2 linked regions of the Cystobacter fuscus DSM 2262 genome follow. The protein of the gene in region 2 interacts with the protein of the main gene of each other region in a pairwise test. Links are inferred from orthologs where the notes say so. Each region holds a gene or a part of one and is shown on either strand. Other genes may lie near its edges.

What was found.
Region 1: the proteins of ung (region 2) and ndk interact in binary tests that used the Escherichia coli proteins (3 or more experiments, as listed by UniProt). The link is inferred for Cystobacter fuscus DSM 2262 from one-to-one orthologs.

Annotation. Positions count from the first base shown.
Region 1 is NZ_ANAH02000066.1:295,767-303,194, forward strand. What follows is about bases 3,015-5,722. They hold ndk (nucleoside-diphosphate kinase), read left to right. Parts: upstream 3,015-4,000; coding sequence 4,001-4,444; downstream 4,445-5,722. Other genes in these bases: sucC (ADP-forming succinate--CoA ligase subunit beta), read left to right, coding at 3,015-3,034; sucD (succinate--CoA ligase subunit alpha), read left to right, coding at 3,059-3,961; D187_RS41835 (dienelactone hydrolase family protein), read right to left, coding at 4,527-5,249; D187_RS41840 (DUF4265 domain-containing protein), read right to left, coding at 5,246-5,719; D187_RS53315 (HNH endonuclease), read right to left, coding at 5,716-5,722. Outside these bases: sdhA (succinate dehydrogenase flavoprotein subunit), read left to right, coding at 1-811; sdhB (succinate dehydrogenase iron-sulfur subunit), read left to right, coding at 828-1,661; more of sucC, read left to right, coding at 1,874-3,014; more of D187_RS53315, read right to left, coding at 5,723-6,057; dual-specificity RNA methyltransferase RlmN, read left to right, coding at 6,391-7,428. UniProt on the Escherichia coli protein: Major role in the synthesis of nucleoside triphosphates other than ATP. The ATP gamma phosphate is transferred to the NDP beta phosphate via a ping-pong mechanism, using a phosphorylated active-site intermediate.
Region 2 is NZ_ANAH02000014.1:234,207-240,424, reverse strand. The notes cover bases 540-3,401. They hold ung (uracil-DNA glycosylase), read right to left. Parts: upstream 2,382-3,401; coding sequence 1,698-2,381; downstream 540-1,697. Other genes in these bases: D187_RS24830 (hypothetical protein), read right to left, coding at 3,147-3,401; D187_RS24835 (hypothetical protein), read right to left, coding at 2,562-2,987; D187_RS24845 (tetratricopeptide repeat protein), read right to left, coding at 833-1,645; D187_RS24850 (hypothetical protein), read right to left, coding at 540-836. Outside these bases: more of D187_RS24850, read right to left, coding at 1-539; more of D187_RS24830, read right to left, coding at 3,402-3,611; D187_RS24825 (WGR and DUF4132 domain-containing protein), read left to right, coding at 3,792-6,218. UniProt on the Escherichia coli protein: Excises uracil residues from the DNA which can arise as a result of misincorporation of dUMP residues by DNA polymerase or due to deamination of cytosine.

The DNA.
Region 1 (7,428 bases), on a different replicon or contig from region 2:
CATGCAGATCTTCCCGGGCATGCACTACTCGATGGGCGGCCTGCACGTGTCCTTCGAGGCGGACTCGAAGACGCAGACGCCGCTGGTGGGCAGCCCCATCAACCACACCACGCGCATCCCCGGCCTGTACGCCGCGGGCGAGGCCGAGTACGCCTACCACGGCGCCAACCGCCTGGGCGCCAACTCGCTCCTGTCCTGCATCTACGCCGGCATGCTCAGCGGCCCGGCCATGGCGTCGTTCGCCAAGAACAACACCAAGAGCGCCACCGACGCGGACCTGCAGAAGCACTTCGCCGAGGCGAAGAAGTTCTGGGAGGAGCGCTTCGCCTCCATCAAGAAGATGGACGGCAAGGAGAACGCGTACGGGCTCACCAAGGAGCTCGGCGACATCATGACGGAGAACGTCACCGTCGTGCGCTACAACGACCGGCTGCAGAAGACGCTGGATCGGATCCGCGAGTTCAAGGATCGCTGGAAGAACATCAACGCGCTGGACACGGGCAACGTGGCCAACCGCAGCATCTCCTACGCCAACCAGCTCTGGAACATGTTCGAGCTGGCCGAGGTCATCACCAAGAGCGCGCTGATGCGCGACGAGAGCCGCGGCGCCCACTACAAGCCGGACTTCTCGCTGCCCGAGCCCGCCTCGAAGGACCCCACGCAGGACGCCAACTGGATGGGGCTGTGGAAGAAGCGCCACGAGAAGTGGGCCAAGGCGACGCTCGCGTCCTATTCGCCCGAGTCGCCGCAGATCAGCTACGAGGACATCCCCACGCCCGTGCTCGACCCCGAGCCGCGCTGGTACGCCTGAGCAGAGAGGGAACGACATGGACCACGCGACCACGACGCAAGCGCCTGTCAGCAACACGACCAAGCACGTCACCTTCCGCATCTGGCGCCAGGACGGTCCGGATCAGCAGGGGCACTACGACGAGTTCCGCATCGCCTACCGCCCGGGAGCCAACGTCGTCTCCTGTCTCATGGAGATCCAGCGCAACCCCGTCACCACCGACGGGCGCAAGGTGGCCCCGGTCATCTGGGACGCCGCGTGCCTGGAAGAGGTGTGCGGCAGCTGCGCCATGAACATCAACGGCCGGGTGCGCATGGCGTGCTCCGCGCTCATCGATCGCGTCATCGGCAATGGGGAAGCCACCATCACCCTGGAGCCGATGAAGAAGTTCCCCGTCACGCGCGACCTGTCGGTGAACCGCGATCGCATGTTCGAGGCGCTCAAGCGCGTCAAGGGGTGGATCCCCATCGACGGCACCCACAACCTGGGCCCCGGTCCGCGCCAGTCTCCGGCGGATCACTCGGTGATGTACAAGCTGTCCACGTGCATCACGTGCGGCAGCTGCCTCGAGGCGTGCCCGCAGGTGACGATCGACAACGACTTCATGGGCGCCGCCGCCATCAGCCAGGCGCGGCTCTTCAACATGAACCCCACGGGCAAGATGAACTCCGAGGAGCGCGTGCGCGGGCTCATGGGCCCCGGCGGCATCCAGGACTGCGGCAAGGCACAGAACTGCGTGAAGGTGTGCCCCAAGGAGATCCCGCTCACCACCTCCATCGCGGTGATGAACCGCGAGGTGACCAAGCAGATCATCAAGGACATCTTCTTCAATCAGGAAGGCGACAAGAAGGCGACGGGCGGTCCGGGCTAGCGCCCACGTGTCAGCTCGCCGTACTTTTTCCGAGGCTCCGAGTCTGGCGTGAATTCGCCGGGCCGGAGCCTCGGTCTTTTCCCGTCCGCCAGGGCAGGGCCCTTGACACTCGGGCCTTGCCAAGCGGGCCATTCTGCGCGAGAGAGGCAGCCGTCCCGGGGGGCTGGCTCCCGGAGGCCAGTCTCGCGTTACCCGCATCACCCGGAGCTTCGATGAAGATCCACGAGTACCAGGGCAAGGAACTCTTCCGGAAGTATGGGGTCCCCACGCCGCGAGGCATCCTCGCGAACACTCCCGACGAGGCCGAGAAGGCCGCGAAGGAGTTGGGCACCTCGGTGGTCGTCGTGAAGGCCCAGATTCACGCGGGCGGCCGTGGCAAGGGCGGCGGCGTGAAGCTGGCCAAGAGCCCCGCCGAGGCCAAGCAGCTCGCCCAGCAGATGATCGGCATGATGCTCAAGACGATCCAGACCGGGCCCGAGGGCCAGAAGGTCAACAAGGTCTACATCGAGGAAGGTCTGGCCATCGGTCAGGAGCTCTACCTCGGCGTGACGCTGGATCGCGCCACCTCGCGCATCACCTTCATGGCCTCGCGCGAGGGCGGTGTGGAGATCGAGGAAGTGGCCGCGCACAGCCCGGAGAAGATCCTCCGCGAGGCGGTGGACCCGGTGGCGGGCTTCCAGGACTTCCAGGGCCGCAAGCTGGCCTTCGGCCTGGGCCTGTCGGGTCCCACGGTGAACAAGTTCGTGCAGTTCTGCTCCGCGCTCTACCGCATGTTCATCGAGACGGACGCGTCGCTGGTGGAGATCAACCCGCTGGTCATCACCAAGGATGGCGGCGTGGTGGCGCTCGACGCGAAGGTGGACTTCGAGGAGAACGCGCTCTACCGGCACAAGGATCTGCTCGCCTACCGTGACCTCGCGGAGGAGGAGCCGCGCGAGACCCAGGCCAAGGAGTGGGACCTGGCCTACATCGCGCTGGATGGCAACATCGGCTGCATGGTGAACGGCGCGGGTCTGGCCATGGCCACCATGGACACCATCAAGCTGGTGGGCGGCAACCCGGCCAACTTCCTCGACGTGGGCGGTGGCGCGAGCAAGGAGAAGGTGACGGCGGCCTTCAAGCTCATCCTGGCCGATCCGCAGGTCAAGGCGGTGCTCGTCAACATCTTCGGCGGCATCATGAAGTGCGACATCATCGCCGAGGGCATCATCGCCGCGGCGAAGGAAGTGCAGCTGAAGATCCCGCTCGTGGTCCGGCTCGAGGGCACCAACGTGCAGCAGGGCAAGGACTTGTTGAGCAACTCCGGCCTCGCCATCACCCCCGCCGACAACCTCCGCCAGGCCGCCGAGAAGGCCGTCGCGGCGGTGAAGTAGTTCCAGGCAGAGAAAGGTCAAGCCATGAGCATCCTCGTCAACAACGACACGAAGGTCCTCTGCCAGGGCATCACCGGCTCGGCGGGCTCGTTCCACTCCAAGCAGATGCTGGAGTACGGCACCAAGCTGGTCGGCGGCGTGACGCCGGGCAAGGGCGGCACCGACTTCGAGGGCAAGGTCCCCGTGTTCAACACGGTGGCCGACGCGGTGAAGCAGACCGGGGCGAACACCTCGGTCATCTTCGTGCCGCCCCCCTTCGCCGCGGACTCCATCATGGAGGCGGCCGACGCGGGCATCTCCCTCATCATCACCATCACCGAGGGCATCCCCGTCAACGACATGGTGAAGGCCAAGCGCTACCTGCAGGGCAAGCCGGGCGTGCGCCTCATCGGTCCCAACTGCCCCGGCGTCATCACCCCGGGCGCCAAGTGCAAGATCGGCATCATGCCGGGTCACATCCACAAGCCGGGCCGCATCGGCGTGGTGTCGCGCTCGGGCACGCTGACGTACGAGGCCGTGTACCAGCTCACCCAGCTGGGCCTGGGCCAGTCCACCGCGGTGGGCATCGGCGGCGACCCGGTCAACGGCACGGACTTCGTGGACGTGCTCAAGCTCTTCAATGACGACCCGGAGACGGACGCGGTCATCATGATCGGCGAGATCGGCGGCAACGCCGAGGAGGCCGGTGCCGAGTACGTGGCGCGCGAGTTCAAGAAGCCCATCGCGGGCTTCATCGCCGGCCAGTCGGCTCCTCCGGGCAAGCGCATGGGCCACGCGGGCGCCATCATCTCCGGCGGCAAGGGCACGGCGTCCGAGAAGATCAAGGCCATGGAGGCCGCGGGCTTCCTCATGGCCGCCAGCCCCGCCGAGCTGGGCACCACGCTGCAGGAGGCCATCAAGCGCGGTCCTCCGAAGAAGAGCCGCTAGTTCCCCATTTCTTCCACGTCACAACGAGGAGCCAAGACCATGGCCATCGAGCGTACGCTGTCCATCATCAAGCCCGACGGGCTTCAGAAGGGCGTCATCGGCAAGATCATCTCCCGCTTCGAGGAGAAGGGTCTCAAGCCGGTCGCCATCCGTCTGCAGCACCTGTCGCAGGCGCAGGCCGAGGGGTTCTACGCCGTCCACAAGGCGCGCCCCTTCTTCAAGGACCTGGTGAGCTTCATGATCTCCGGCCCCGTCGTCCTGATGGTGCTCGAGGGTGAGAACGCCGTCGCGGGCAACCGTGATCTCATGGGCGCCACCAACCCGGCCAACGCGGCCCCCGGCACCATCCGCCGCGACTTCGCCACCAGCATCGACCAGAACACGGTGCACGGCTCGGACAGCCTGGAGAACGCGAAGAACGAGATCGCGTACTTCTTCCGCGAGACCGAGATCCACGGCTACGAGTACTCCGGCAAGAAGTAGTCCCGACGGGCCTCGGTAAGAGGCCCGGTGGACTCGAGGCCCGGCTCCCGCGCGCGGTTCGCGGGGGCCGGGCCTTCGTCTTTCAGGAGAAGAAGACCTCGGCGAGGAAGGGCGCGAGCGACGTCCACGCGCGGCGCGAGGCCTTCTCACTGTACAGGATGCCCGAGGCGGGATCATTGGCGAACGGCGCCATGAAGGCGTGCATGGTCCCGCCGTACGCGTGCACCTGCCAGTCCGCCTTGCACCGGGTGAGCTCGCGGCCCAGGGCCACCACGTCCTCGGGCAGTGCCATGGGATCGTCCCACCCGTGGAAGACCATGACCTTGGCCTTGATCTCCGTCTCCGCGAGATCATCGGGGCGGCCCAGCAGGCCATGGAAGCTCGCCACGCCTCGTACGTCCGCGCCCGTGCGCGCCAGGTCCAGCACGCACAGCCCCCCGAAGCAGAACCCGATCGCGGCCACCCGGGTGGCATCCACCTCGGACAGGCTCCGGACGGTCTCGACGGTCTTCAAGATGCGGTCGCGCAGCGTTGCCCGGTCGGCAACCAGGGGCGTCATGAGCGCCCGACACTCGTCGGGTGTCGTGCCCCTCAGGCCCTTGCCGTAGAGATCACAGGCGAAGCCCGCATATCCCCAATCGGTGAGCTTCTTCGCGAAGTCGAGCTGCGCCTCGCTGCGGCCTTCCCACCCGTGGAAGACCAGCACCGCGGGCCGCTTGCCCTCGCGGCCGCTGTCGAAGGCCAGCACGCCCTCGAAGGCCTTGTCGCCGTGGGTGTATTCGACTGCTCGGGTGTCGAGGCTCATGATGGATCCCTTCTGGATTCCTCGTCCTCTCGCTTTGGTTCAATGAAGCCCAGACACGCTTCCTGGTACTCGAACTGCCCGGCACGTTCACCCTGTTCTAGGAACGCCTTGATGGCTTCGTAGGGCACGTCGGGAGGAACATCCACTGCCACCAATCGAGGCAGGTCGCTCACTTCCGAGGCGCAGCCCCGTTGACGGAGGGCCGCTCGGACCGGTTCAACATCCTCCTGCCTCGAAAACCAGAGCTGAATGGTGCTATGCCCGCCAGGGCGTACCAGCTCGGAGTACCAGAGAACTCCACTCGCGTCTGGCTGGGCCGAGACGGTATCTCCCGCGGCGAGCCCCGTGACGTAAAATGGGATGTTGTCGATTTCATACCCATCATCCCGTTGGATGACCCACATGGTCTCGGTCTCGCCCACGCCATCAGAATTCTCGAACGGGAAGCGGAGTTTCAGTCTCTCAGTCATGGCGCCTTGTTTGATTTTTCGAGATTGCACTCCCGGCACAACACCTGCCCATTTTCAGGTGTCCCTTCGCCGCCTTTGCTTTTCGGGATGACATGATCGCGCTCGCGCTGGTTGGTGGGGGGCGACACACCGCTCTGGCTCTTTTGTCCAGGCACGACCTCGATCCCACAGTTCTCGCACTTGTTGATGCCATCGTTCTTCGTGGCGTTCGCCGCGTCGATCTTCTTCTTTCCGGCGGGGGTAAAGGCTTTCCCCGTGCGGGAGTCACCTGCACCTCCTTTCGTGGCCTTGCTCGCGAAGGAGGAGGGGTCGCTGGCCGCTGACCCCAGCTGGGTCAATTGACCCCCGTGGACTGAGGGCTCCAGGTTCACCGCGGACGTGAGTGGGGCATCCAGCGGTGAACGTGGGGCCGACTGGATGCAGGAGCTTCCAGCCTGGGCGGATGACGGGACGACCAGGGACAGGAGCGTGACCGTGAGTAGCAGGCAAGCGGTGCTGAAACGGCCTTGAGGAAGGGGCATGGGACTGCTCCAGGAACCGGGGGGGGGCACAAGGGGCGCCTGGAGTACTCTCTTCCAAACCGTCCGGGGCGGGGAAGGGGACGAGCCCTCCTTTGACTCCACCGGCCTGGTTGTGGGAAGTGGCTCCTACACCTCTCCGTTGGAACCATGATGACGCCGACAGAGCCCGCCAGCGCCACCGTCGACACCGCCGCCCCGCCCGTGCCCGCGCCCACCCCGGCCGCCACGCCGCGCACGGAGGTCTCCAGCCTTACCCTGGAGGGGCTCACCCGCTTCCTCACCGAGCAGCTCGGCGAGCGCGCCTTCCGCGCCGGCCAGCTCTACCGGTGGATCCACCAGCGCGGCGCCACCTCGTTCGACGAGATGACGGACCTGTCCAAGGCCCTGCGCGAGAAGCTCAAGGCCCATGCGGAGATCGTCCCCCTGGTCAAGGACGCCGAGCAGCGCTCGGTGGACGGCACCATCAAGTACCGCTGGAAGACCCGGGACGGCCGCTACATCGAGTCCGTCTACATGCCCTCGGAGGACCGCAAGACGCTGTGCGTGTCCACCCAGGTGGGCTGCGCCATGGCGTGCACCTTCTGCATGACGGGCACGCTCGGCCTCAAGCGCAACCTCACCCCGGGGGAGATCGTCGCCCAGGTGCACGCGGTCAACCGCGAGGTGCGCAAGAACGAGGGCCTGGAGACCCTGCGCCCGCTCTCCAACCTGGTCTTCATGGGCATGGGCGAGCCCCTGCACAACTTCGAGAACCTCAAGACGTCGCTCGCCATCCTCCAGTCCCAGGACGGGCCCAACTTCAGCCACCGCCACATCACCGTGTCCACCGTGGGCCTCGTGCCGATGATCGAGCGCTTCGGGCAGGAGACGGACGTGAAGCTCGCCATCTCCCTCAACGCGAGCACCGACGAGCAGCGCTCCAAGACGATGCCCGTCAACCGCAAGTGGAACATCGCCGCGCTGCTCGACGCCTGCCGCAAGTTCCCCCTGCGCCAGGGCCGCCGCATCACCTTCGAGTACGTGCTCCTGCGCGACTTCAACGACTCGGACGAGGACGCCGCGCGCCTCATCCAGCTGCTCGACGGCATCCCCGCCAAGGTCAACCTCATCCCCTACAACGAGAACCCCGGCCTGGGCTTCCAGACGACCATGGACGAGCGCGCCGAGCGCTTCCGGGAACTGCTCTGC
Region 2 (6,218 bases):
ATCACCGCCAGGCACTCGGCCGGATCAGGCTCGAGCGGGGCGAGCCGCAACCGCGCCATGTGCAGCAGCCGGCTCCGGGCCTCCTGGTACCAGTACTCCGCGTGAAGCAGACGCTCGGTGCCGGTGCCCGGCGGGCGGCGCGGCGCGAGGGCGGCCCGCTCGCGCAGCTCCGCCACCATGAAGCCCCGCGCATCCACCCCGGACAGGCGGCGCCAGAGCGCGGCCAGCGCCGCCTCGCCCCGGGCCCACCCCAGGGCCAGCTCCTCGCGCTGCCGGCTCGAGAAGGGCAGCCGCCCGGAGAGCAGCACCGGGTGCGCGAAGAGCGGCTCGAGCCGAGCGGCGAACAGCACGGCCTCGCGCAGCGCGGGCAGTGTGTCCGGCAACAGCTCCGCCGCGGTCTGCTCACGCAGATGGGCGGGCACCTCGCGGGGCAGGGTGATGAGCCAATCCTCCAGGGAGCTCATCAGACCGCCCAGCGACTCCTGGGCGCTGCGTCCGAGCTTGCGCGCCACGTCCCGGGCGAGCTGCTCGCGCAGCGAGTGCACTTCCCACAGGGTGCGCACCGTCGGGTGGCTCGTGGGCCAGTTCTCGGCCTGGGCGCGGCGCAGCGCGGGGCCGAGCAGGGCGTCCAGCGCGTCTTGATGGGCCCGCACCTCGCGCAACAGGGGCAGCTCCTGCCGCAGGCGCTCCTGCCACCGGGACTCGGCCAGCGCGAGCACCAGGCGGTAGTAGCGCTCCCGGGCGGGCGCGAGCAGCGCGGACTGGCCCTCCAGACGGACCTGGAATTCGTCGTCGATGGGCGCGGCCATGGGGCGGAAGTATACCTCCGGATTCACGCCGTCTGGGCGGTGTCCTTGGGCCGCAGTGGGGCGGCGAGCCGCTCGGCCTCGGCGCCCAGGGGGCCCTCGGGGTCCAGCGCCTTGGCGCGCTCGAAGGCGGCGAGCGCGGCCTCGCGCTCTCCCTTCAGCTTGAGGGCCACGCCCACGTTGAGGTGCGCGCCGCCGTTGTCCCGGTCCATGGCGAGCGCCTCGCGGAAGGCGGCGAGGGCCTCGTCCAGGTCTCCGGCGAGCAGGGCCTCCTTGCCGGCCTGCACGCGCTTGTCCGCGTCATTGACGAGCTCCACCTGGAGCAGGCTGCCCCCGGCCACGGTGACGATGAGCGCGCGCAGGATGCCGCCCCAGTAGAAGGTGAGGCCCTCGGCGGCGGCCACGGCGGCGATGGGCAGGTCCGGCAGCAGTTGCTTGCCGCGGAACTTGAAGCGCACCTTCGTGTAGCGGCCCTTGTTCGCCCAGTGGATGACCTCCCCGCGCAGCTTGTTCAGGCCCTCCTCGATGCGCTTGGGATCGATCTCGAAGGGGAACGCGGCGCCGCCCACGGGCTCGCCCGCGGGCAGGGACTTCTGCTCGATCACGGGCTCGGCCACGAGCTCGGCCTCGGGCTCGGGGAAGGAGGAGGCGGGGGGAAGCACGTCCACCGGAGCGGGGGGCGGCGCCGGGGTCTTCTTCTTCGCGGCGGCTGGCCGCGCCTCGGCCACCGGCTTCTTCACGGACGAGGGGCGCTTCTTCGCGGCAGCGGCGCTCTTCTTCGGAGCCGCGACGGCCTTCTTCGGGCTCGCCGGGGCCTTGCGGGGTGAGGTCTTCGCCATGGTGACGGGACTCTAACCAGTCGCGAGGCAACACGCTCGCGGGGGGCGCCCCTCACCCGGGCAGCCGCCAATCCACGGGCGCGCGCCCGCGCTTCTCCAGCTCCGCGTTGGCGTGGCTGAAGGGCTTGCTGCCAAAGAAGCCCCGCTTGGCCGACAGCGGCGAGGGGTGCGGGCCCTTGAGCACCGCATGCCGCCGCTCGTCGATGAGCGCCTGCTTCTTCTGGGCATAGCTGCCCCACAGCACGAACACGACCGGCTCCGGCTGCTCGTTCACCGCCCGGATGACCGCGTCCGTGAAGGTCTCCCAGCCGTGTCCCGCATGGGAGTTGGGCTCGGCCTCGCGCACCGTCAGCACCGCGTTGAGCAGCAACACGCCCCGCTCGGCCCACGGCACCAGCGAGCCGTCCTTCGGCCGGGGCAGACCCAGGTCCGACTGGAGCTCCTTGAAGATGTTCACCAGCGAGGGCGGGGGTTTGACGCCCGGCCGCACCGAGAAGGCCAGCCCGTGCGCCTGTCCCGCCCCGTGATACGGATCCTGCCCGAGGATGAGGACCTTCACCTGGCCGTACGGCGTCAACCGGAAGGCCGAGAACAGATCCTCCTCGGGCGGATACACCGTGTGTCGCCGGCGCTCCTGCGCCACGAACGCCTCCAGTTGCCCGAACCCCGGGCTCGCCAGGACGTCCCGCAGCGCCTCGTGCCACTCCTCCGGCAGCAGGCTCTTCAACGAACTCATCGTGCCTCCGCGACTCGCGTGTCGATGAGCCCCCCTCTACCCGACTCACGCGGTCAACTCGCGTCCGAGTGCCTGAAAAGTCGGATGGAGGACCCTCGGTGCCCCGGGTGGGGCCGAAAACACGACGGGCCCGGAGAGGATATCCTCCCGGGCCCGCGAGTGCGAGTGCTGGCGTCTGGCTTACTGCAGCAGCATCTGGGCCATGCGCTGGGCGGCGAGCTCCGTCGCGTTGTTCAGGCCGAGCTGGCTCAGGCCCTTCTGGGCGAAGTTGCCCATCAGCTGGCCCAGCACGTCCGTCACGCCCTTCTTGCCGGTGGCCAGGTTGAGCGCGGAGCTCAGGATGCTGTTGCCGCCCGCGCCGTCCAGGAACCCGGCGGCCCCGCCGAACTTGCCCAGGAGGTTGCCGAACACGCCACCGGCTCCGCCACCACCGGGGATGAGGCCGGACGCCGCGCTGAACAGCGACTGCGTCAGGCTCTTGCCGCTCGCGAGGTTGCCCGCGAAGCTCAGGGCCGCGCCCGCCAGCGGGTTGACCATGGAGACGATGGGAGCCGCGAAGCTAGCAACCTTGCCGAGGGCCTTACCGATTCCGCCGAGGAAACCCATGATGAAATCCTTTTCGAGGGGCCGCCGCGGCGGCCGTAAGTGCTACTGACAAAAGGATTCTCGCACGCCCCGATTATTTGTTTCCTGATCCCCCGAGAATTTCGCCATTTTTGAAAATGCCCGGGAAATCAAGGGGATGGGCGCGCTCGCGCGAGAACCTCAGGGCTTGAACTTGGGTTTCGGGCGCTGGAGTTCCAGTTCCTGAGACAGTTCCTTGGAAGAGGCATCGGTCTTCGGGGGAACCTTGTAGGGGACGGAATCCTCGCCGCCGAGCGTCCGCTGGTACTGCGCCGGCGTGGGGCCCTTGCTGAAGCCATCCTGCGACTGGCCGGGGATGATGGGGATCTCCCCATTGACCATCCGCTGCAGGTGGGTCTCGACCTCGGCGACGGTCGGGATGCTGGGGTCCTCCTTCTTGAGCGCCTCGTCCGGGACGATCATGATCGCGGGCGGCTTCTCCGGATGGGAGGCGTAGTCGAGGATCTTCTCCACGTACTGCTCCACGGGGATCTGGAGCAGACGGGCCTGCTCCTTCACGTCCGGATCCTTCAACAGCTCGTCGCGAACGTCGTCGATGGGGCGCCGCAGCTTCTTGCCTTCGGGCTTGCTCTTCTCTTCGGACATAACGAGGTGCTCTCCAGAGGGAATGAGGGCCAGAGCAGGGTCGAGCGTGAATCGCCGGTCCAGGCCCGGGCGGAGGGCCGTATTGCTAGCCCAGTCGCCCCCAGGATTGCAAAAAGGCAGCCCTCGGCCATCCGCGAGGTGGGGGGGTGCGCTACGGTTTCGGTTCGCGCGGAGACTGCAATGCGTCGCTTCGAACTGGTCGAGGGCTCGTCGAGGAAGTTCTGGGAGATCGAAGCCGAGGACACTGGCTTCACCGTGCGCTGGGGCCGCATCGGCACGAGCGGGCAGAGCCAGCAGAAGTCCTTCCCCACCGCCGAGAAGGCCCGGGCCGAGCAGGACAAGCTCATCGCCGAGAAGCAGAAGAAGGGCTACGCGGAGGTGGGCGACACCGCCAGCGCCGAGGCACCGCCCCCCGCGAGCCCGCCTTCGCCCGCGCCCGCCAGGAAGACCAAGGCCCCCGCCGCCCCCGAGGCACCTGTCGCCCCTCCCGAAGCACCCGTCCCGCCCCGGCCCACCGCTGACCCGGATGCCCCCATCGCCTGGACCGAGTCCCTCCTGCGCCGCGTCCATCCGCGCCGGGGTGGCGTCGCCGTGCCGGTGCGTCCGCTCGCCCCCGTGAAGAAGTCCTGGGCCCTGGTGCGCGAGGACTTCCTCGAGCGCGTCCCCCCCGGGCTCATCCCCGAGGACACGCACGAGAGCCACCTCACCGCCGAGACCCGCGCCGTCGCCGAGCGCATCGGGCGCACCGAGCCCTCCCTCGGCACGCCCGAGGAGGACGCCGTCCTGGTCATCTTCCTCCAGTACCAGGAGTCCTGGAACAAGGTCCCCCGCCCCGAGCCCATCATCGATCTGCTCTTCGCCCTGGGCGGGCCCGTCCACGCCACGCGCGCCGCGCTCCTCTCCCTGGACCTGTATCTGGCGGGTGACAAGGCGCTCCATGCCCGGCGGGGCGTGAACACCAACCCCCATCACCAGCACTACAACCTGCTCTCGCGCGGCCACTTGCGCGGCCTGCCCCGCCTGCGCGCCCTGCTCGCCACCCAGACGGATGACGCGGGCTACCAGGCCGCTCGCGACGCCGCCGCCCTCCTGCGCGACTCCGAGACGCGCCGCGCCGCCTCCGCCTTCCTCTTCCCCACCGAGACCGCCTGGGTGCGCGCCCAGGCCGAGGAGTTCGTCGCGGCCCAGGAGCCGGGCTTCCCCTTCATCCTGAGCAGCGTCTCGGAGCCCGACACGCTCGCCCCGCTCATCCCCCATGTGGACGTCTGGAATCTGCTGCGCGAGCCCAATGGCCACCTGGCCTCGCTGCTCGATGGCATGGGGGTGCACGGCCTCGCGCTCCTGCGTGAACTCCAGCCCAAGCTCATGGGAGCCGAAGCGGTGCGGACCTGGGCCGAGCTCACCGCGAGCATCAACGCGGATGAGGCGATGCAACTGCTGCTCAACGCCGAGAAGGAGGCTCTCCCGTTCCTCATCGAGGCGGCCGTGCGCTGGCCCCAGCGCGCACTGCGGCTCATCACCCCCCGGGCCGCCCTCCGGGGCAAGGAAGGCGATCAGGCGCGCTCCATCCTCGGCCACCTGCTGCGCCGCGAGCCCGCCGCCGTGCGCGCCGCCCTCCCCTCCCTGTCCGACGCGGCGCGCGAGGTGGTGGCCCGCCTCCAGGCCCAGGCCGGCCCGGACGTCCCCGACGCGACCCCCGAGCAGCTCCCCCCCGTCCTCGCCCGTCCCCCCTGGCGCTCGAGCCAGAAGCCCGAGGCGCTCCCCGTGCTCGACGGCGTGGTGCCCCCGGCGCTCCCCGATGCGCTCGTGTGGCGCGAGGGCGAACAGGAGGAATGGTCCCGGCGCATGGGCTGGGAGTACAAGCCCTACGGCAGCACGGTGCGAGAGCAGGAACTGCTGAGCGGAAAGGTGGACCCTACCTGCGTGCCCGAGCAGCTGGACATTCGTTTCTTCGTCTACGCTCCGGAAGCACTCGCCCTCAAGTACCTCGGCAAGCTCGAGCCCCGCCGGTACACGGGAGAGTGGCTCTGCGCCATCATCGCGCGGCTGGGGCTCGCGGTGCTCCCGACCCTCGTCGACGTCGTCACCACGTACGGCGCCGAGACCTACGCCCTGCTCGCGCCCTACGCCGTGACCCGGCTCGCTCCCCAGGTGGCCGAGGCCTTCCACCGCTCCAAGAAGGCCCGCCTCTCCGCCCAGGCGTGGCTCGTGCGCCACCCCGAGCACGCCACCGCCGGACTGCTCGTCCCCGCGCTCGGCAAGCCTGGCAAGGCCAAGGACGCCGCATGCGCCGCCCTGCGCATGCTCGCCTCCAATGGCCAGGAGGCCACCGTGCTCGACGTGGCCGGCCGCGTGTCCCCCCAGGTGCGCGAGGCCGTGCGGCGCGTCCTCGCCTTCGATCCGCTCAACCTCTTTCCCGCCAAGCTCCCCACCCTGCCCGAGACCCTCGGCCTCGATGGGCTGCCCCGCCCCCTGCTCCAGGACCGCTCCGCGAAGCTGCCCCTCGCGGCCGTCCGGGAACTCGTGACCCTGCTCTCCTTCTCTTCCCTGGATGCGCCCTACGCGGGCCTGGAGCAGGTGAAGGCCGCGTGCGACCCCGCCAGCCTC